Regions from separate parts of the Thalassotalea sp. PS06 genome, predicted to be linked through region 1. Evidence: predicted binding sites of a transcription regulator. Region 1 holds the regulator's gene; the other holds the start of a gene.
The links. Region 1 encodes sigma-54, which starts transcription at its own class of promoters, with help from an activator protein. Its sites were predicted from a motif close to GTTGGCACGNNNNTNGNNT; they were not measured.

Region 1 (11,265 bases):
GTTTGCCTGAATTAGCGGCTAGTGTCGTCAGTATCATCAAGAAAGAGGATGACCTGGCACTAGGCAATATCATTGGTTCAAATATCTTTAATATTCTCGCCGTACTGGCAATTCCTGGACTCCTCTCACCAGGTGATGTAGATCCACAGGTTGCCAGTCGCGATGTACCTTATATGATGGGGCTTACCCTACTTTTATTCTTCCTTTGTTTCAGTTTAAAGGGTAAATTTGTTATTCGACGCATTGAAGGCGGTATACTAGTTGCCGCGTTTATATTCTATCAATATCTGATTTTTTCCCAGATGGCATAGATAATGGCCGAATAAGGAATCCATATGACGTCTAATAACGAATTTATTGAGCTCGCAAAGCAGGTCATTGCCATAGAGCAAGAGGCCGTTGCTAACCTGGATCAATACATTGACGAGCGTTTCGCCAATGCCTGCCAGTTGATTTTTAAAACCCGCGGGCGGGTTATCGTTATTGGCATGGGTAAATCCGGGCACATTGGTGGCAAAATTGCCGCGACGTTGGCGAGCACAGGCACTCCGGCATTTTTTGTACACCCGGGTGAAGCCAGTCATGGTGACCTGGGGATGATAACCAGTGACGACGTGGTGTTGGCGATCTCCAATTCTGGGCGCACTAATGAAGTGCTGGCAATAATGCCGGTATTAAAACGTATTGGCTGTAATATCATTGCCATGACGTCTAATCCTTCGTCAACTTTGGCAACCCTTGCAGACGAGCATATCTGTATCAGCGTACCTAAAGAAGCTTGTCCGCTCGGATTGGCGCCGACTTCGAGTACCACGGCGACATTAGTAATGGGCGATGCTATAGCGGTAGCACTATTAAATGCTAAAGGATTCAGCGCTGACGATTTCGCCTTATCCCACCCAGGTGGCAGTTTAGGGAAACGGTTATTATTACGCTTAATCGATATCATGCATACCAAAGAGCGGTTACCGGTTGTTCGAGAACAAGCAAGTATCAAGGAAGCATTATTGGAAATGTCAGAAAAAGGTCTGGGCATGACCGCGATAATAAATTCCGAAGGGGTTCTGGTTGGTTTATTTACAGATGGTGATTTGCGGCGTATTCTCGAAACCGATGTAAACATCCATTCCGATACCATCGTTGAGGTAATGACTAAAAATCCAATTGTTGCTAAACAGGATATGCTTGCCGCTCAGGCGTTGAAAATGATGGAAGATAAAAGAATCAATGGCTTAATCATTGTCGATGAGCAACAGCGTCCAACAGGTGCAATGAACATGCACGATATTTTAAAAGCAGGAGTTTTGTAAACATGGCTGGATCGCAAACCGATACCTTATATGGACCGGTTGAAAGCAGAATTTTAAAGATTGCCAGTAAGATCAAATTGCTGGTGTGCGATGTAGACGGCGTTTTTTCCGATGGACGCATTTATTTAGGTAATGACGGCGAAGAACTGAAATGCTTCAATACCAAAGACGGGTTTGGTATCAAAGCATTGCAAAAAGCCGGGGTTGAAGTTGCTATAATCACTGGACGAACTTCAAATATCGTAACCAATCGTATGACCAACTTGGGCGTAAAACATCTGGTACAGGGAGAAGAAGATAAGCTTCCGGCGATGAAGAAAATTATGGAAACCTGTAAGGTATCCATGGATCAAGTCGCATACATCGGTGATGATGTTCCAGATATGCCTTGCATTATCGAAGCGGCGCTAGGCGTTGCGGTTAGCGATGCCCACCCACTGGTGAGTCAGCACGCTAACTACATCACCTTTTTAAATGGTGGGTGCGGCGCTGTCCGCGAGCTTTGTGATTTAATCATCCAGGCAAAAGGGGTAAGTGCTTCGGTGATAGGAAAAAGTCAATGACCCGTACACACGCCATTTCAACATTAATTTTCGTGATCGCCCTGGGTATTTACGGATATATGCAATGGCAAAACGCCAATATGCTTGATGCTCTATTGGCAACTGATGAAGAAAAGCCCGATTTTATCGCTAATGATTTACAGACCAGTAAGTTTGATAGTGATGGTAACCTGAGTCATACCATTTATGCGGAGCAAATGAGTCATTACGCCAACAGCGAAGAGACTTTGTTTAAGCATCCTTCTTATACCTTATATCCAAATGATGGCACGACACCTTGGAATATTTCTGCAATTGAAGGTAAGTTAATCTCCAATCAGGAATTGCTGCTTCAACGCCGGGTCAGAGCGGTTGCCGACCAGGGTGACAACTTTATTTCAGAAATCCACTCAAAAGCGTTACAGTTAGATTTAATTAACAATACTATTAGCTCGGATCAGACCATCATGATCAAAGGTCGTGATTTTACTATGTATGGGTCCGGACTGTTCGTCGATATCGACACGACAAAGATGACAATAAATGAACATGTACAAACCATCTACAAGAATCAATAAACCACTTTGGTCCCTGTTATTATCCCTTGTTGTGCTGATGCCTTCAGCACACGGTGCGCAATCCGACTTTGAACAGGAAGTGGTAATTCAGGCCAAACGTCAGGCCAGCGATTTGAAGAATAAAATCGCTAGGTACCTCGATGATGTAAAAATAACCCAGGGTAGCCTTACCATTACCGCTGACGTTGTTCAGGTTGTCAACGACCCGAAAACGCAGAATAAAAGTTATCAGGCCAAGGGTGAACCAACCCGCTTTAGTCAGCGTCTGGATGACGGCAAACTGATCGAAATCGAAGCGGAGGAAATTACCTATACACCCAGCACCAATACCCTGGTTATCAAAGGTAATGCTAAAGTGAGCCAGGAAGGCAGCATGGTTCAAGGTGACATCATTACCTACAACATGGTGACAGAACAACTCACAGCAGAAAGTCTTGATGATACGGTGACCACCATTTTGCAACCAGAGAAAAAGGACGAGCCGCAAAAGTCAGGTAGCGAACAACAACCTGAAGATGAACAGCAACAGCCAGAGCAGAACGAAGAACAACAGCAGAACACTGAGTCAGGTGAGGAGCAATAGCGTGGCAAATCGTTTAGAAGCCCGTCACCTGGCAAAATCCTATAAAAATCGTCAGGTGGTTAAAGATGTGAGCCTCGCGGTGAGTGCCGGCCAGGTGGTTGGATTGCTTGGTCCAAATGGTGCCGGAAAAACAACGTCGTTCTATATGATTGTAGGTCTGGTTCCCAGTGATTCCGGTTCCGTTACTCTCGATGAGGAAGACCTGACACTTTTGCCGATGCATGAAAGAGCGCGGCAAGGTATAGGTTACCTGCCCCAGGAAGCATCAATTTTTCGCAAACTCTCGGTGCGCGACAACATCATGGCAATATTACAGACTCGAAAAGATTTAGATAATGATGGTCGTGAAGAAAAACTGGAAAGCCTGGTTGAAGAGTTTAATATAGGTCATATTATTGATAATACAGGGCAAAGTTTGTCTGGCGGGGAACGTAGACGCGTAGAAATTGCGCGAGCTTTAGCGGCTGACCCGCACTTTATTCTCCTGGACGAACCCTTTGCGGGTGTCGACCCTATCTCCGTTAGCGATATCAAGAAAATTATTCTGCACTTAAAGCAACGCGGTATTGGTGTACTCATTACTGACCATAACGTCCGTGAAACTCTCGATGTTTGCGAACATGCTTATATTGTTAGTCGCGGCGAATTGATCGCCGAAGGAAACGCCGAACAAGTATTGAGTAACCAGCAAGTACGCGATGTCTATCTAGGTGAGAAATTCACGCTATAGTTAAATACGGAAGACATAAATTTTGATTATTGGAAGAAGTAAGTAGACTCAGATGAGACCCAGTCTCCAGCTCCGAATGGGGCAACACTTAACCATGACGCCGCAGTTGCAGCAAGCGATCAAGTTGCTGCAACTATCGACGCTTGACCTGCAACAGGAAATCCAGGAAGCCCTGGATAGCAACCCGTTGCTGGAAGTCGACGAATCAAGCCTGAATGCTGACAGTGACAATTCTGAAACAAATAATCTTGACTCGCTTGAAGCAAGCAGTAACGTCAATGGCGAAGGCGACGAAATCTCTACCAGTGATGCCCTGAAAACCGACAATATCCCTGAAGAATTACCTACCGATTCACAATGGGAAGATTCTTATAGTGCCTCGGTTTCGTCCGCAAGTTCCCAGCCTGCAGATGACAGTTACGTTTTTCAGGGTGAGACCAAAGATTCAATTCAAGACCACCTGCTGTGGCAAATGGAACTAACCCCATTTTCTGAAACCGATAAATCCATCGCCATTGCCATCATTGATGCCATTGACGATAAAGGTTATTTGACCATCAGCAGTGAAGATGTATTAGAAAGCCTGGGCAATGATGAGGTCGAGCTTGATGAAGTTGAGGCGGTACTTAAACGTATCAATATGTTTGATCCTATCGGTGTTGGGGCTCGCTCAATTGCAGAGTGCCTGATTATCCAGTTGAATCAATTTGCCAAAGATACCCCTTATCTGGAAGAAGCGAAAATGCTAATCGATAAGTATATCGATTTATTGGCGATACGCGATTTTCGACAAATCATGCGCAAAACCAAGCTCAAAGAGCCACAACTCAAAGAGACCATGCGTCTAATCCATTCTTTAAACCCGCGGCCGGGTGATGTCATTAATGAAAGTGACGACCAATATGTTATCCCAGATGTTAGCGTGTTTAAAAAAGGTGGCCGCTGGGTGGTAGAGCTAAACGCTGACAGTGCGCCAAAACTGGCAATCAATAACCAATATGCAGCCCTTGCCCGCTCAACATCTTCCAGTGATAGTCAATTTATTCGTTCTCATTTACAAGAAGCGAAATGGTTCATCAAAAGCCTGGAATCACGTAATGATACCTTGCTGAAAGTCTCCAATTGTATCGTTCAGCAACAACAGGCATTTTTTGAATATGGTCCAGAGGCCATGCGCCCTATGGTCCTGAATGACATCGCCGAAGCCGTTGATATGCACGAATCAACCATTTCCCGGGTTACCACTCAAAAATACATGCACACCCCACGGGGCATTTTCGAATTAAAATATTTCTTCTCCAGCCATGTCAGTACTGAAAATGGCGGCGAATGTTCATCCACTGCGATCAGGGCACTGATTAAAAAAATGGTGGATGCAGAAATACCAAGTAAGCCACTAAGCGATAGTAAAATTGCCGACCTTCTTGCCGATCAAGGCATTAATGTCGCCCGTCGAACTATTGCTAAATATCGGGAATCCTTGGCAATCCCGCCCTCAAATCAGAGGAAGAGCTTACTTTAACAGCCAAAACCGTTCTGAGGAGCCGAAAAATGCAAATTAATTTGTCAGGTCACCATGTTGAGATTACGGACTCTTTAAAAGGATTTGTGGATAGTAAATTTGAAAAGCTAGAGCGACATTTTGACCACATAAATAATGTCTATGTGGTACTGACCGTCGAAAAACTCCAGCAAATTGCCGAAGCCACCGTCAATGTAAATGGTGGCGAAATCCACGCTTCCTCAGAACATCAGGATATGTATGCCGCGATAGATAGCTTAATCGACAAACTCGATCGGCAAGTGATTAAACACAAAGAAAAAATATCGAAACATTAACTATATAACCCAATGAAATTAGAACAATTATTATCCCCGGACTGTACTGTGTGTGCAGTACCGGGAACCAGTAAAAAGGGTGTGCTACAACAAATTAGTCGAATCGCGGCAAATGCGTTTAAAAATGCCACGGAAAAAGAATTATTAAACGCCTTGGTTGCCCGGGAAAAGCTGTCCAGTACAGGTATTGGTAAAGGTATCGCAATTCCCCATGGGCGCTTACAGCAGCATCAGCAAATCATTGCCGTTTTAGTGACGACCGAAAAACCGGTTTCGTTTGATGCAATTGACGACCAACCTGTAGATATTTTCTTTGCGCTTTTCGTTCCCGAAGACCATTGCCAGCAACATTTGCAAACCCTGGCAGCCATTGCTGCTTTTCTTGGGGATAAAAGCAATGCTAAGCGCTTGCGTCGGTGTAAAAGCTCCGAGCAATTATTTAAGATAGCCACGGGTCAGGAAGACTAAGGAAGCTTCAATGAAATTGCTAATCGTCAGTGGCCGTTCAGGTTCAGGTAAGTCCGTTGCATTGCGAGTACTTGAAGATCTTGGTTATTACTGTGTCGATAATATACCGGTAAACCTGTTACCGGCATTAACCCATACGGTAATCAACGATTACGATAAAGTAGCGGTGTCTCTCGATGTGCGTAACTTACCAAGTAACCCAGAAGACGCCCGGGAAATTATCAATTACCTGCCAAATACCGTTGAACTCAACGTCCTTTATCTCGACGCCGATGATGATGAATTGATTCGCCGCTATAGCGAAACCCGCCGCCTACATCCATTGATCAAGAAAGATATGGCTCTTGATCAGGCGATTGAAATGGAGAAAACCCTTCTCGAACCTGTCGCCGAACGCACCGATCTGTATATTGATACCTCAATGCTTACCCCCCATCAACTTGCAGATATTGTTCGCGAGCGGGTGCTTGGTTCAAAGACCGGAAATATGGTTATTGTCTTTGAATCCTTTGGTTTTAAAAACGGTGTACCTAATGATGCCGATTTTGTCTTCGATGGGCGATTCCTGCCTAACCCATTTTGGGAACAAGACCTCAAGCATAAAACCGGCGCAGATCAGGAAGTAAAAGATTTCTTTGCCAGTCAACCGATCGTCACCAAGTTCATATGGCAAATCAATAGTTTCCTGATGACCTGGTTACCGCATCTGGAGCGTAACAACCGCAGTTACCTCACTATTGCCATCGGTTGTACCGGTGGACAGCATCGCAGTGTTTATATTGCCGAAACCCTCGCCAAGCATTTTGATAAGCAGGAAAATGATGTGCAAATACGGCACCGGGATCTCAATGAAAAATGAGTAAATATCAGCAGAAAGTCACCATAGTTAACAAGCTGGGTTTACATGCAAGGGCAGCAACGAAGCTAGCTAAACTCACCCAAAAGTTTAGCGCTGCGATTACCTTACAACTCGGTGATAAACACGCTCAGGCCGACTCGATAATGGCGTTAATGCTGCTAACCGGCAGCCAGGGTAAAGAAGTATTAGTAACTGCGGAAGGTGACGATGCAGAGGCAGCATTACAGGCTGTTTGTCAGCTATTTAGCGATCGTTTTGACGAACCGGAATAAAAATTCCGCTCCGACCATAAAATAGCTGAACATCTCGTTAACATAAGATACACTTGCCCTAACCAACTAAATAAAATCATTAAGATTTTTAATCGATCGCTTTTGCGCAGAAAAGCAACAAGTTAGACCGCAGCTCAGGGTGATTCATGCCAGAAACTTCAGAGCAAGAAATTAGTCAACAACGTTTTTTGGAAATCAATACCGCTCTACAAAGTGGTATGTTCGTTTACGTCCGAAAAATGTTTCAGACTATGCCTCCTTACGATATTGCTCTGTTACTGGAATCCTCGACATCAAAATCCCGTAACCTGCTTTGGCAATTAGTCGATCCTGATTTACACGGTGAAATCCTCGAAGAACTTTCTGAAGAAGTTCGTAAAGGCATTCTCAAAAGCATGGACCCGGAAAAGGTCGCCGCCGTTGCCGAAGGCATGGACATCGATGACTTAGCCGAGGTTTTACGCACCTTACCCGATGCGGTTTATCAGGAAGTTTTGCGCTCAATGGATTCCCAGGATCGAGCCCGGGTTGAGCAGGCATTATCCTACGATGAGGATACCGCCGGCGGTATCATGAATACCGATACCATTACCCTGCGCCCGGATGTCACCATTGACGTAATTCTTCGTTATCTGCGCTTAAAAGGTGAATTACCAGAAGCGACAGATTCCTTTTACGTGGTATCAAGAAACGATAAGTTTATCGGCTCGGTTTCCTTAGCCGACTTGGTGACAGCTCGCCCGGAGCAAACCATTGCCGATATCACCGACTACAATACGGTTCCGGTGCAGGTAAACATGTCCGATACCGAAGTGGCGACATTGTTTGAACGGTACGATTGGTTTTCAGCCCCTGTTCTAGACGAAGAAGGTCATTTGCTTGGCCGTATCACCATTGATGATGTCATTGATATTATTCGTGAGGACGCCGAACACTCGATGTTGAGCATGGCCGGTCTAGACGATGAGGCAGATACCTTTGCACCGGTTTTCAAGAGTACCAGGCAGCGTTCTGTATGGCTTGGCGTCAATCTGGTTACGGCCTTAATGGCTGTCGCCGTGTCTTCAATGTTCGAGGGGATATTGGCACAAATGGCGATTCTCGCAGTACTTAACACCCTTGTACCTAGCATGGGCGGTGTCGCCGGTGGACAGACGTTAACCCTGGTGATTCGTGGTATGGCACTCGGCCATATCAGTGACAGCAACGCCCGCAGTATATTTACCAAAGAGCTGGCGATTGGTTTTCTTAACGGTCTAATCTGGGCGATTCTGGTAGCCGGCATTGTCGCTATTTGGAAACAGGATTTAATGCTCGGCGGGATCATTGCCTTTGCTATGCTAATGAACCTGACGGCTGCCGGGGTAGCGGGCGTAAGTGTACCTATTCTATTAAAACGAATGAATATCGATCCAGCATTAGCTGGAAGTGTGATTCTCACCACCGTCACTGATGTGGTCGGTATCTTTGCATTTCTTGGCACAGCAACCTTGTTGCTCGGCCAGTAACAAACAATTATTGCCAATGAAGGAAAGTAGTTAACGTGGCTTTGTGGTTATCAGTAACGATTCTGTGCCTGGGCGCAGTAGGATTAATGTTATTAATCGTTGGCGGTCTGTTCAGTGCAATTGACGCCCTTGGTAAAAAGCACTATGTGTTTGGCTGGCTGAATTTTTTAATTATTCCAGCCATTGTTTATTGCGCATTACACTGGCGCGATGCCCGATATCCGGCAAAACTAACCTTTTCGGGTTTAGCTTTGCTTTTGCTTACCGGGCTTATTATTGTAATTTCTGAATTACTATAAACGCTATTGACCGGATACCTGCATCTGTTCAATTAATACCGAACCGGTTCTGATTGAGCCTCGCTCATCAAAATCGCTACCAGTTGACACCAAGCCTTTGAACATATCTTTGAGGTTTCCGGCGATCGTGACTTCCGCGACCGGGTAGGCAATTCCACCATTTTCTACCCAAAATCCAGCAGCACCTCGTGAATAATCACCATTAACGATATTCACCCCTTGTCCCATCAGCTCGGTAACCAATAACCCAGTTCCCAATTGTTTTAACATGGCATCAAAATCACCACCATTGGCCGATATTTGCCAGTTATGGATGCCACCAGCGTGACCATTGGTCTGGCGTTGTAGTTTACGTGCTGAATAACTGGTTAACAGAAAGTTTTGTAATACCCCATCGTTGATGATTTCCATATCAGCGGTTTTTACCCCTTCAGAATCAAAGCTGCTACTCGCCAATCCTTTGAGGATATGTGGGCGCTCGACGACATTCAGGTGCGATGGGAATACTTCCTCGCCCAGCGCGTCCAGTAAAAATGACGATTTACGATATAAATTGCCGCCACTGATTGCCGCGATTAAATGTCCAAATAACCCATTGGCTATATCTGCACGGAATAATACTGGCACTTTTTGGGTAGCAATCTTTCGGGTACCGAGGCGATTAAGTGTTTCCTTTGCTGCCAACTCTCCAACCCGCTTTGGCGACCATAATTGTTGATAATCACGACTTACACTGTAGGCGTAATCTCGCTGCATTTCGTCACCTTCACTGGCAATCAGCATACAGCTCAGTGAATGGCGGCTGCTCGGATAACTAACTAATTGTCCATGGGTATTACCATAAACCTTGAAGCCCTCATAGCTAGCAAAGTTAGCGCCGTCAGAGTTGGTCAGCCTTGTATCCAATTGTAACGCCGTCATTTCGGTTTCTTTGGCGATATCAATCGCTTGTTCAGATGTAAAGGCATGGGGATGGTATAGGTCTAAATCTGCTGGCTGATATTCCAGAAGCTCGGCATCAGCCAACCCTGAACAAGGATCTACCGATGTATATTTAGCAATTTCGATTGCCGCCTGAACCGCCTGTTCAAGAGCCGAATCAGATAAATCTGCCGTTGACGCAGAACCCTTTCGGCCTTGTTGATACACGGTAATACCTAACGCCCCATCATTGGTAAACTCGACCGTTTCTACTTCACCAAACCGGGTCGCTACACTCAATCCCTGTTGCTTACTCATTGAAGCTTCTGCAGCATCCGCGCCTAATTTTTTGGCTTTATCTAGGACATCCGCGAGGCGTTGTTTCACCAGTTGCATTTGTTCGGTCAGGGTTTGTGACTCCGACATGATTTAATCCAATTAAATAATCCACATTCTTTGATGCAAGCTTAACATAGACATCACCTTGATGATGAATAAAGTCAGGGTAATGATGTATAATTTTGCCATTACTTATTTATAAGCAGTCATCAATGAGCAAAAAACACGATATCGACGACCAACAAGATGAGGAAATCATCTACGTCAGCAAATCTGAATTAAAGCGAGACATGAAAGAATTGCAGGAATTTTCGGTAAAGATAACTAAGTTAAACAATAAGCAACGCGATTTGTTGCCGCTAAATGAAGAAGTTCGCGAAGCTCTGGTAATCGCCGATAAAATCCGCAACAAACATGATGCCTTTCATCGTAACATTCAGTTTATCGCTAAACAGTTATACAGCGACAATTTCGAAGAAGTCAAAACGGCTTACGATAAAATCACCAACAAACATGCCCAGGAACTTATTAAAGTTTCCAAACTGGAAAAAATCCGTGAGGATTTAATTAACGGTGGCAATGATATCATCGAAGAATTGTTGGCAGAAAACCAAGGCTTCGAACGCCAACGCTTGCGACAACTGACAAGGCAGGCGGCGAAAGAGGTAAAAACAGGAAAGCCCGGCAAAAGCTTTAAGGAGTTGTACAAATATCTGTCGGAGAATGTTTCGATTTAAATTAACTGCCAGGTATGACACAGCTTTGCATACGAGTCTGATTCTCGCTTACTGCATGCGGTGATGTTAGTTTTTCAGGAATTTGCGACAGGATACGTTGTTTACAGATATCTTCAAAAGCATAAGCAGTATCGAGACAGTTGTAATAATCAACACTGTCTGAATGCCCACCGGCAACGCTAAGACACAAGCGTTCCACGCCTGCCATGGCATCACCAAGCACAGAATCCGAAGATCGCTGAAATTCGGGTTCTGACGATGCGAATATGATGTCTAATTT
Region 2 (11,265 bases), 1.5 Mb from region 1:
TCAGCAACAGCTGCTCGAAATCATTCTTGGTATCGCCATGAAAGTGATGAGTAACTACACCAACCATGTTGCCGACACTCCGGTTGATAAGCCATTTCAACAGTTTGCCTGGGATCCAAAAAGCTAAGTCCTGAAGCTACATATTTCTCCTGAAATTACTGCCGGTTTGCCGTAAACTGGCGGTTTTATTTTATCTAAGTTTCAGAGTTCTCGTGCTTAAAGAATACGGATTAGGGCAAGCAGGCGCACAATTTCAGGTGTACATAGCCAATAAACCTGACTACCAGGAATTACCCGAGTTAGATCATACTCAGGCTCTGCATGATGGCGATATTGCCGCCATAGGCCTGGCTTGTGGTAATGGCTGGCGTAAAGTGTTTAATGTTTATGCCAAGCTAGTTTATGCGCTGGCGGGAATCAACAACACCGTTAACTGCTTTGCTAACGTCACCAGCGATTACTCAAGTTGGCAGGCTTATCGAGATCAGCAACTACTACAAGCAAAAAGCCAAACGTCGTTATTATTTTCAAAGCCGGTGTTTTCAAAACCGGACTTTGAGCAATTCCCAGACTCAAGCATACGTATTGTTATGGGGCGAACCTACGCGAAAACATTGGCGATACCAAATCTGGTATGGCTGAATGAAGAATTCGCGATTAGTGAACGCCAAAACCTGATTGTTTGTCCCTATTTCGATTATCGGCAGTTATCGAATATTAAGATTATTTATCTGTGTGAATTGATCAGCAATCTAAAGCAATAATAGACGGCAGACGGCAGACGGCAGACGGCAGACGGCAAGAACCATACTACATAGAGATGTATTTCATCTCGACTCCACCATCGAAGTGATGTTTACTTCGACTCCACCTTCAAAATATATTTTGACTCCAACAGCGAAGCTTCCCTCTTAAGGCAAAAAACACCCTGGGGCTGTTTTTAAACCTAGTTGTCAAACAAATGCCTCGTTCTATTCGCTATCGCCACCAATGACAGCATCACGGGAACTTCTACCAGCACACCAACCACGGTTGCTAATGCGGCGCCAGAATGTAATCCAAACAGAGAAATGGCAACAGCAACGGCTAATTCAAAGAAATTTGATGTACCTATCATGCAGGCGGGCGCAGCAATATTATGAGGTAGTTTCATCGCTTTGGCAGCGCCATAACTGATAAAAAAAATGCCATAGGTTTGGATTAATAGGGGAATCGCAATAAGCACAATGATCTGTGGTTTTTCGGTGATCACTTCCGCCTGAAAGCCAAATAGCAGAACCACGGTGCCTAGCAGTCCCGTCATCGACCAGGGTTTAATTTTTTCGAGAAAGTGTTCCAGCTCGTGCTTATTTTTTTTCGCCTCGAGTTTTTTCCGGGTCCAGATGCCGGCAACCAGGGGAATTAATACGTATAACACCACGCTCAGTAACAGAGTCTCCCATGGTACCTGGATATCGCTTACACCAAGCAGAAACCCTGCTATCGGCGCAAATGCAAACACCATGATGACATCGTTAACCGATACTTGTACCAGAGTGTAATTGGCATCTCCTTTGGTTAGTTGGCTCCAGACAAAAACCATCGCCGTGCAGGGCGCAACGCCAAGCAGTATCATCCCGGCAATGTATTCGTTGGCTGATTGCGGGTCGACTAAATCGGCGAAAATTACCCGGAAAAATAGCCAGCCTAATGCGGCCATCGTAAAAGGTTTAATAAGCCAATTTACGACCAGAGTCAGAATCAAGCCCTTAGGTTTCTTGCCTACATCTTTGATAGATGAAAAATCGATTTGCACCATCATCGGGTAAATCATTACCCATATCAAAATGGCAACGACAAAATTGACATTAGCGAATTCGAAAGAGGCTAGAGTTTCAAAGATGCCAGGGAATAGATTTCCAAGAACCACACCGGCGACTATACATATCCCAACCCAAAGTGATAAATAACGCTCAAATACGCCCATCGCTAATAATTCTCTATTGTTTAGGCAAATAATTAGCATAGATTATAGAGGCTTAGGTCGGGAGATAGCTACTGGTGTCGGGCATACGTGGAAAAAGTTCTGTAAGCTTGTGAAGCAAACTAATGGAAATTATAAAAGAAGTTTCCAGGGTAAAGACCCCACAACCTCACTTATGTAGGGATTGTGGGAGCCGGATTTTTCACTTGGAGGAATGAGTACCTAGTTGATTGAATCAGCGATTGTAACTAGTGCCGTTTCATATGCCCTGACCTGGGTTTCGAGCTCACGGACATTGTTCTTGTCTATCTCAGGTAGTTGCGCTTCAATGGCCCGCAATTCTTTTTCTTTTTTACGAATCACCGCTTCTGATTGTTTGGTGACTTTCTCAAGTTTTTGCTGCAGTGTTTCCAGCTCACTAAAACCTGCCTGTTTAATTTCAACGTCAACCATGACAGTTTCGATTTTTCGCGCTTCTTTTTCGATTTCCTTAGCTTTTACTTCAAGTTGCTGAGCGATTTCTTCAAACCCTTCGGTGTCTTTTTTGAGTTTTTGTTCCGATATCTTCAGCTTATTCTGAATTGAGGTCAGCTGATTTTGCTGCTCTGCGGTTAAATCTCTCCAGGTAAAGGTCTTGCCGTTTACATGAAAAATTGTCTGTTCGTTACTATCGTCATTGCCTGGATTGACAACCTGAATATGGTTTTTGCCAGTAATTGCTGATGTTACCTTAGATTCTGCAGAAACAGACGTTGCTGCGACTAAACTAAAGCTAATAGACGCGGACGCCAACACTGACAGCAAAATTTTATTTGATACCAACATGATATTTTCCTTGGTTTGTTGATTTACGTTATTTTTAAAGTCGAGCGAGTAAGCAAAAAAGTTTGTGTTTAAGGAATTAATTAATGGAAATAGCGACGAAAACTAGCCTGGTTAGGTGGGTGCTAGCGCTTTGGTTTATGGCTATGGCCGCAGGTTGTAGCGTTAATCATGCACCACAAGCAACGACGACGGAACAGCCAAATACGACTCAGGTAATGGTGATGATTTACTTTGGCATGGCCGAACATGACGGAACACCGATATCTCAGCAGCGTTGGCTGGAGTTTGAGAAACATGAATTAGCCAGGCATTTTGAAGGTTTTACCTTATTTGATGCGAAGGGCTACTATCAGGGACAGGCTGAAGTCAGTAAAGTCGTTTTGATTATTATTAATAAATCTCAATTAGAGACGGTTAAAAATATCGCTGATAGTTACCGTCAGCAGTTTAATCAACACTCGGTTATGGTGACCGTTTTCAACCTGCAACAGTGGCATTTTATTAAAGGTGATTAAATCGATTTAAATTGCCTGCGGGCATTATCGTAATAGCAACCGGCCTGTTGCAGTCTTGCGGTTACGGTTGTTTCATCTAACTGCAAACGCTGGCAGGCCATGGTTAAGTCCGTTTGCTCATTTCTCATTTTCATATTAAGCAGGCTGAACAGTACATTGATGTCCAAATTCTGATGAATCTTCATTACATGTGTCCTTTGATGATTTGCTCATAGTTTTAGTCGACCAGACCTTTTCGTGGATATGGTATGCGCAGGTATTTACCAATGGCTCAATGGTGGCCACCAGACTACCTAATAGTAAATCTCCAGTTAGTAAATACGTTACCGCAAAAGCGACGGTAAAGTGAGTGATAGCGAAGCTCATGGTTTTCTTCATGGATTTAACCTCAGTGCAAAAGTTCATTGTCGTATAACGGCGGGATAAACAATATTGAATTTTTAAGATGTTGAGCTTCAGATAAACCGAACATGAAAAGTTTGTGTCGGGAATCTTTACTCCAATAAAAATTGGTAATTAAGCTCGCTTTCGAATGTACTGATAACCTCCTGTTTATCAGCATAATTCCCATTTCTTTAAATTTTGGCGCGGGAAATGCATCGGTTGTGGTGCCATCCTTTTCGATAATAAAGATTTTCCAGGTAGCACAGTTTGTACGAAAAGATAGGGCTCCCCATGCAGTTATTACTGGGGAAGATGTAACTGCAATAAATAGTGTTAGATGTAATTGGTCGTACAATACTAATAAAAATTCTCCATTTATGTCTTTCGAGTAACTTCTAATGAATCGAGGGGCAACCTATGAAACTTCTTTCTAAATTTTTAACCGCAGGCTTGCTTGCATTTTCTTTTAGCGGGGCTAACGCTGCCGTCGTTGAAGGGCAATCTGACTTCATTGAAAATGAAGATGGATCGCTAACGCTTATCTTCGACTTGGTATCGGCTGATATCGACGGAGAAGGTGATGGTCTGATGTTCACTTATGTTAGCGAAGAGGCGTTTTTCACTGTAGAACTGTTGGTAACGGGTGGTGGTATTGTAGTACAAGATTATCCAGCAGACGGTGGTTTAGGTCTGTATAACGGTGCTGATGGCGACAACTTGGCTGGTGGTGAAAGCCTGACTTTTGAATTTCCTTCTTTAGGGGAAATTGAATTTATTAATTTAGTCAGTATTTCTTTTAACGGTTTGATTGTTGGTGACGGTCACCAGGAATTAGCAGACGGTATGGTAACCGTAAATGGCTTTAGCGTTGATGCTTCAGACTTTTCACTCACTGGACAAGGCATGTTGCCTGATGGTGGATTAGTGAAGAGCTTCGACGTGTCAGCTACCGCAGATTTTACCGGTTATGTGGAGTCTATTACTTTTTTCATTGAAGAAGATCCGCAAGGTATCCCAGAACCCGGAACTATATTGTTAATGTTATCTGGTTTACTTGGCGCGAGATTCATCAAGTACCGAAAATAAGCTAATTACAGTTGCAGAAGTTTGGCTTAGCCAACTTCTGCTTAGCTGTTATTTTGCTTACATATTTTGTACGTTATCCGCCTTAACACCTTCTTTAACCTTGTTCTCTACTTTATCATCCAACAATTGCTCATGGGCTATGTCTTCATCAATCCTAGGGTCGAGTGTCGCTGCTAGCGGCGATGAACTTAAATCGGATGTGGTTACCACAAACTCACTGTTTTTCGGGTTTTCGCTACGAATTCTTGTGTTCATAGATATCAGCAATACCAACAGTAACGTGGCTACGCCCGCCATAATGGCGTAAAGCAGCGAATATCCAAATATATCCATAGTTCTGGCAATGATAGGAGTACCAAACCCTGCACCAACACCAAAAGTAACAAGTAGTGCGGAAGATACACCAACTCTGTCATCCTGACCGACTCTGGAGTTTGCTAGTGCAGAGGCTAGCGGATAAAGGGAGAATGCGAACAGACCGAATAAGGTGCTTAGCATAATGCCATGGAGAAAATTAAAAGGCAGAATGAACATCGCTCCGCATATTAGCGCCAGACAAAATACATTAATGCGGATCAGCCGACTGCGTGAAAATTTATCTGATAAATACCCCATAGGCCATTGCGCTAACAAGCCTGCAAATACGGTAGCACTCATAAACCAGGCAATTTGTTGGGCGTTAAAACCTGATTCTTTCATTAATACCGGAGATAAGCCGTAAAAGCTGGCGATGATCATACTTGAAAGTAAAATCGTGGTTAATGCCTGAGGCGTTTTCGACCAAAAAGAAAGCACAGTTAAATGCGTTGGTTTTAGATGAGATGGGTGAATTCGTTTGGTGGTTGCAATAGGGATAATGCATAAAGCAACACAGATAATCACCAGCAACAAAGGTTCACTTCCAAGGTCGGGAAACAATGAAATGGTATATTGGCCGATGACCATTCCCAGATAAGCGGTAATCATGTAATACGCAAAAACTTTGCCACGCTGTTCATGCTCTGCTTGTTCATTAAGCCAGCTTTCCAGCACCATGAAATTACACATCATACCGAGGCCAAACACGAAACGAACCGTCAACCAGATGACAATATTGTCGCTTAAAGCATGGGAAGCACAACAGGCGATAATAAGACCGGTACTGGCGGCATAGGCACGAATGTGACCGACTTGTTTTATCAGGTGGAAACCGAACTTAGAACCCGCCAACAACCCTGTATAATAGCTGCTCATTAGCAGGCCAATCCAAAAGGCATCGACATTATTAACCGTTAGGTAAAGCGACAGGTAAGTGGTCAGCAAACCTGTGCCGATGGCCAGAAGCAGGTTACTAAAATAAAGGGATAGGAAGGATTTCACTGTTATTTGTTAGCAAAAAGCGCACGGTAGGTTAAAGCTTAGCTTAAAGAGTTAAGCTAAGCTTGTTTTCGTAAGAGGACGCTGTCGGTGAAGACGCCGTCGTAGGCAACAGGCTTTTTCCTTACAATCACATTGCAACGCCACCCTTTCAGCTTCGCTGAAACTCCACCTTCAAAATCTCATTTTGACTCCACCTTCGTTAGAGTCCCTCTTCTTACTACCGCCCCTCAGGCGAAACTACGCTGCGCGCAACAAGTAATCAAACGCGGATAGCGACGCTTTTGAACCTTCTCCCATGGCAATAACAATTTGCTTGTATGGTACGGTTGTCACGTCTCCACAGGCGAAAATGCCAGGTTCTGAGGTTTGTCCTTTTTCGTCAATGATTATTTCGCCAAAGGCATTGCGCTCGACTAAACCATCGACAAATTCCGAATTCGGTACCAGTCCGATTTGTACAAACACACCATCAAGGTCGACATCGACAATTTCTTCACTATTGCGATCCTGGTAACGGATACCGGTGACCTTGCTGCCATCACTGAGTATTTTTTCGGTTTTGGCACTTTTGATGATAGTGATGTTATCGCGTTGTTCGGCTTTTTCGACCAATACTTTATCGGCTTTCAATTCTGGTAAAAATTCAAATAAGGTTACGCTTTTAACCATGCCCGCTAAATCGAGAGCCGCTTCGACACCTGAGTTACCACCACCGATTACGGCGACATCTTTGCCTTTGAAAAACGGCCCATCACAATGCGGACAATAAGCAACACCCTGGCCGATGTTTTCTTTTTCGCCTTCAACACCCAGCTCACGCCACTTGGCGCCAGTAGCGATAATCAGAGTTTTGGTGGTTAACACTTCACCGCTTGAGAGCGTTAAGGTTTTGATATCACCTTTTTCGATTTTATCGACGCGAATATGCTCTTTAAGATTAATGTCATAATCGTTCATGTGGCTAATCAGATTGCCTGTTAATTCCGTCCCTGTGGTTTGCGAAACGGAAATCAGGTTTTCAATACCCACAGTGTCTTTTACCTGGCCACCAATACGATCGGCGATTAGCGTTACTTTCAAACCTTTACGGGCACTGTAAATGGCCGCTGAAACTCCCGCCGGGCCGCCTCCGATTACGGTTACGTCCTGAGTCGGTAACTGCTCGGTGTTTGCCGGGGATTTCAACTTGTCCCCAAGGTGCTGTTGTAGTTTTTCAATCAACACTGCGGTATCAACTTTACCGTTGGCAAACGGTTCGCCATTGAGGTAAACACTCGGTACCCCTTGGATGTTGCGCGCTTCGATAAGCTCTGGATACAAGCCGCCATCGATCATTTCACTACTAATATGCGGGTTTAATAATGCAAACTGATTTAATGCCTGAACGACATCCGGACAGTTGTGACATGACAGGCTGACAAACACTTCAAAGTGCAGGGGCGCTGAAACGGATTTGATAAGGTTTTGCAAACTGCTATCAAGTTTTAATGACGTGCCTGATGATTGCAGTATTGCCAGGATCAACGAATTAAATTCGTGACCGGCAGGAATGCCTGAAAAAATCACGCCATTAAGCTCATTGTCAACTTCCAGAGCAAAACTAAGTGGACTATTTAACCCAGAGTCAAACGTATCCGTTCGCCATTTTAAGTTATCACTGACCGAACACAGTTTTTCTATGAAATCCTGTAATTCCTGACGTTTAGGGTGGTCACCCGGCTGCAAAACCAGAGTGACGCTGTTTGCCATGTTTTTAGTGTAAGCCTTTAAAGCATTTAGAATATCGTTATTTAGCATAGGTTTTACATCCCGGAAAAGTAGAAAGGTAAAGCGGGCTTTTCGGGCCCGCTAGCTAATGAATGTGCGGATAGTGGCGTTTAGATTTTGCCAACTAAGTCCAGGCTAGGCGTTAATGTTTGTTCACCCTGTTCCCAGGCTGCCGGACATACTTCGCCGTCATTAGCACGCACATATTGAGCCGCTTTTACTTTACGAACCATGTCTTTAGCACTGCGTCCGATACCACCGTTGTGAATTTCTGCTACCTGAATAATGCCGTCAGGGTCAGCCAGGAAGGTACCGCGCATTGCCATATGATCTTCTTCGATCATCACATCAAAGCCACGGGTGATGTGACCGGTTTGGTCGCCGAGCATCGGGAATTTGATTTTGCCGATAGCGTCGCTGGTGTCGTGCCAGGCTTTGTGAGAGAAGTGAGTGTCAGTAGAGACCGCGTATACCTCAACACCTAATTCCTGAAGCTCAGGATACTGGTTTGCCATATCTTCTAACTCGGTCGGACACACAAACGTGAAGTCCGCTGGGTAGAATAAAAAGATTGACCATTTGCCTTTTACGTCATCGCTGGTGATGGTTCGGAATTCACCATTGTGAAATGCTTCAGCTTTGAAATCAGGGATAGATTGGTTAATGTTAGCCATTGTTGTTTTCCTCGTTAGCTAGATGGAATTAATCGTTAATGTCGGCTCGTTCCGACTCGATGGGTAAAGATTAAAGGGATGGGGTTGATTAATAAAATTAATTAAATAGAATTTAATAATCAGTTTTATTGAACTAAAGGTGGAGTCTTGATTTCTCTTAAACAAATTAACTATGCCCTGGCGGTGGAAAAATACCTGCACTTTAAAAAGGCTGCCGATCATTGCGCGGTGTCTCAATCTGCGCTCAGTACCGCTATCAACGAACTTGAAAAACAATTGGGCGTAACCGTCTTCGAGCGCGACAATAAAAAGGTTCTTGTTACCGAGCTGGGGAAGGGGATTTTACAGCAGGCGCGGAAAATAAAGCTTGGCGTTGATGAGCTGTATGTAATGTCGCAAATGCACAAGCAGCCATTGTCGGCTCCGATAAGTATCGGTGTGATACCGACCATAGCACCTTTCCTGTTGCCAAAAGTATTACCTGGGGTGCGGCAAGAATATCCGCAATCGCAACTAAAAATTGTCGAAGAGAAATCCCATGTATTAGTGGATATGGTGCGTCGTGGAGAATTAGATACGGCGATTCTGGCGTTGCCTTTTCCCCATGAAGGTTTGATAGCGTTTGAGTTCTGGCAGGAAGATTTTTACTGGGTGACCCATGAGCAGGATGAATTAGCGCGGCTTAAAGAAATTCGTTCTGAAGAGATGGATTTGTCGCATTTATTATTGCTCAAAGACGGTCATTGCTTAAAAGATCATGCCTTGGCGGCCTGTCATATGCCCAGTAGCCAGAGTGACTCAAGCTTTAGTGGCACCAGTTTGACGACACTAGTACAAATGGTGGCGGGTAAACTGGGTAGCACGTTAGTGCCTGAGATGGCGCTTGATTCGCTGGTTAAAAACAGTGCTGAGCTTCGAGCCGTGCATTTGGATGAGCCCGGACCGCATCGAAGATTAGCATTTTTGATCCGACCTAATTATGTAGGTACTCAAAATATCGAGTGTTTAATCCGCAATTTTCGTCAGCAGTTGGCTGGTAAAGTCTGACATGCATCGGTGTCATGGAAATTTACAGTTACTCAATAGTACTAGCTACTCGATTATTTGCTTGGATACAACTTATTGAAAAAATGTAAAAAAATCAGCCATCGTAAAGTTGGTTTGAATCGTGCTTGTAAAGCGGGAATACAAAGTTTAGTGATAAACGATCCTTAAGGTTTATAACAGTAATAATAATCTCCGTGGGTAGTTGTCATTGATTATTTCGATGCAGGAGATTCCATGAAGCTTTTCAAAAACTTATTTGTCGCCGCAGTAATTACCCTGTTTTCAGGAGCTAGTTATAGTGCGGTGATCCCAGGCCAAACCGATTTCCTTGAAAACGAAGACGGTTCCATCACCCTTATATTCGACCTGGTATCGTCAGATATTGTTGGCGAAGGCATGGGCTTATCTTTCACTTATTTCGGCTTGGAACTGATTGTTACCAGTCAAGCAGTTGTTATTCAGGATTTCCCTGCAAATGGCGGACTTGGTGTCGATAGCGCCAATGATGGAGATAATCTTGGAGCCGGAGACGTGCTCATTCTGTCCTTTAATGAAGATGTCACTATCACGGGTATCAGCTTCAATGGACTGATGGGGCAAGATGGCCATCAGGAAATGGCTGATGGTCTGGTTTTGGTTAATGGTGGAGTTCTCGATACCTCTATGTATTATGTCGTAGGTTCTGAGCTAATGTTGCCAATTGCAGGTAGCGTATTTACCATTGCCGGTGCTGAAAATCAGTTCACCGGATATCTGGAATCTTTAACCTTCTTTATCGGTGAACCACCACAAGGCATTCCTGAACCTGGAACTATGCTGCTTCTTGCCGGCGCTTTACTGGGGTTCGGCGGTATGAAACTGCGCCGTAAATAGACATCTACTGCCGATAAATCGCGATAGAAGTACAGGTGAAACCCTTCGACCCTTACCAGTCTATCCATCAATACCAGGATGCTTCAAGCTTGGCGGATGCGCATACGCCGCCAAGCGCCTGGTACAACCAACCAGCTATTCATCATCTCGAACAACAAACCGTATTCCACCATCAGTGGTTGTTAGTCGCCCGGGCTGACGAAATTGCCAATGACGGTGACTATGTCGCTATGCAGGTTGCTGGACAACCGATCATTATCGTCAACTCTAACCATACGACTCGCGCTTTTTACAACATCTGTCGACACCATGGCGCCATGTTGAAAGGCAATGGTAAAGAGACGACAACTGGAAGCTGTAGAAAACTGGTATGCCCTTATCACGGCTGGACTTACAACCTGGAAGGCCAATTAGTGGGCCATAGAGAATTTGCTGGCGTTAACAACTTTAATCAGGCAGATAATGGTCTGGTGGAAATTCACTGTAAACAATATTGGCACTGGCTGTTTGTATGTTTTGACAATGACGCACCGCCATTATTCACCACCGACTCTGCAGTTGAGCAACGGCTCGATGAATTGAATATGCTTGACTGCCAGTATTATCAAAGCCGCAAGTATCAGTTGCAGTGTAATTGGAAAGTTTATGTCGACAACTATCTTGATGGTGGTTTTCATGTGCCGGTTTTACACCGAGGGTTGAGTACGGCATTAGACAACAGTCGCTATCGCATTGAAATTGTCGACAAGGCTTGCTGGCAATCATGTCCGAC

Region 2: FNC98_RS12590 (PEP-CTERM sorting domain-containing protein) is a predicted target of sigma-54. The motif match lies at 3,885-3,903, and genes of this name have one in related genera.

The regions. Positions count from the first base shown of each region.
Region 1 is NZ_CP041638.1:548,136-559,400, reverse strand. It holds gene FNC98_RS02440 (calcium/sodium antiporter) at 1-311, shown strand, start outside; gene FNC98_RS02435 (KpsF/GutQ family sugar-phosphate isomerase) at 336-1,310, shown strand; gene kdsC (3-deoxy-manno-octulosonate-8-phosphatase KdsC) at 1,313-1,873, shown strand; gene lptC (LPS export ABC transporter periplasmic protein LptC) at 1,870-2,430, shown strand; gene lptA (lipopolysaccharide transport periplasmic protein LptA) at 2,396-3,013, shown strand; gene lptB (LPS export ABC transporter ATP-binding protein) at 3,015-3,743, shown strand; gene FNC98_RS02410 (RNA polymerase factor sigma-54) at 3,796-5,265, shown strand; gene hpf (ribosome hibernation promoting factor) at 5,295-5,582, shown strand; gene ptsN (PTS IIA-like nitrogen regulatory protein PtsN) at 5,595-6,050, shown strand; gene rapZ (RNase adapter RapZ) at 6,061-6,909, shown strand; gene FNC98_RS02390 (HPr family phosphocarrier protein) at 6,906-7,181, shown strand; gene mgtE (magnesium transporter) at 7,328-8,689, shown strand; gene FNC98_RS02380 (hypothetical protein) at 8,725-8,988, shown strand; gene pmbA (metalloprotease PmbA) at 8,992-10,335, opposite strand; gene yjgA (ribosome biogenesis factor YjgA) at 10,461-10,985, shown strand; gene FNC98_RS02365 (hypothetical protein) at 10,987-11,265, opposite strand, start outside.
Region 2 is NZ_CP041638.1:2,841,113-2,852,377, reverse strand. It holds gene FNC98_RS12625 (carboxymuconolactone decarboxylase family protein) at 1-127, shown strand, start outside; gene FNC98_RS12620 (DUF6942 family protein) at 213-764, shown strand; gene arsB (ACR3 family arsenite efflux transporter) at 947-1,966, opposite strand; gene FNC98_RS12610 (hypothetical protein) at 2,186-2,788, opposite strand; gene FNC98_RS12605 (DUF3574 domain-containing protein) at 2,872-3,303, shown strand; gene FNC98_RS12600 (DUF4250 family protein) at 3,300-3,437, opposite strand; gene FNC98_RS12595 (DUF2061 domain-containing protein) at 3,439-3,681, opposite strand; gene FNC98_RS12590 (PEP-CTERM sorting domain-containing protein) at 4,105-4,773, shown strand; gene FNC98_RS12585 (MFS transporter) at 4,831-6,132, opposite strand; gene ahpF (alkyl hydroperoxide reductase subunit F) at 6,370-7,929, opposite strand; gene ahpC (alkyl hydroperoxide reductase subunit C) at 8,010-8,573, opposite strand; gene FNC98_RS12570 (hydrogen peroxide-inducible genes activator) at 8,721-9,620, shown strand; gene FNC98_RS12565 (PEP-CTERM sorting domain-containing protein) at 9,855-10,493, shown strand; gene FNC98_RS12560 (aromatic ring-hydroxylating oxygenase subunit alpha) at 10,529-11,265, shown strand, end outside.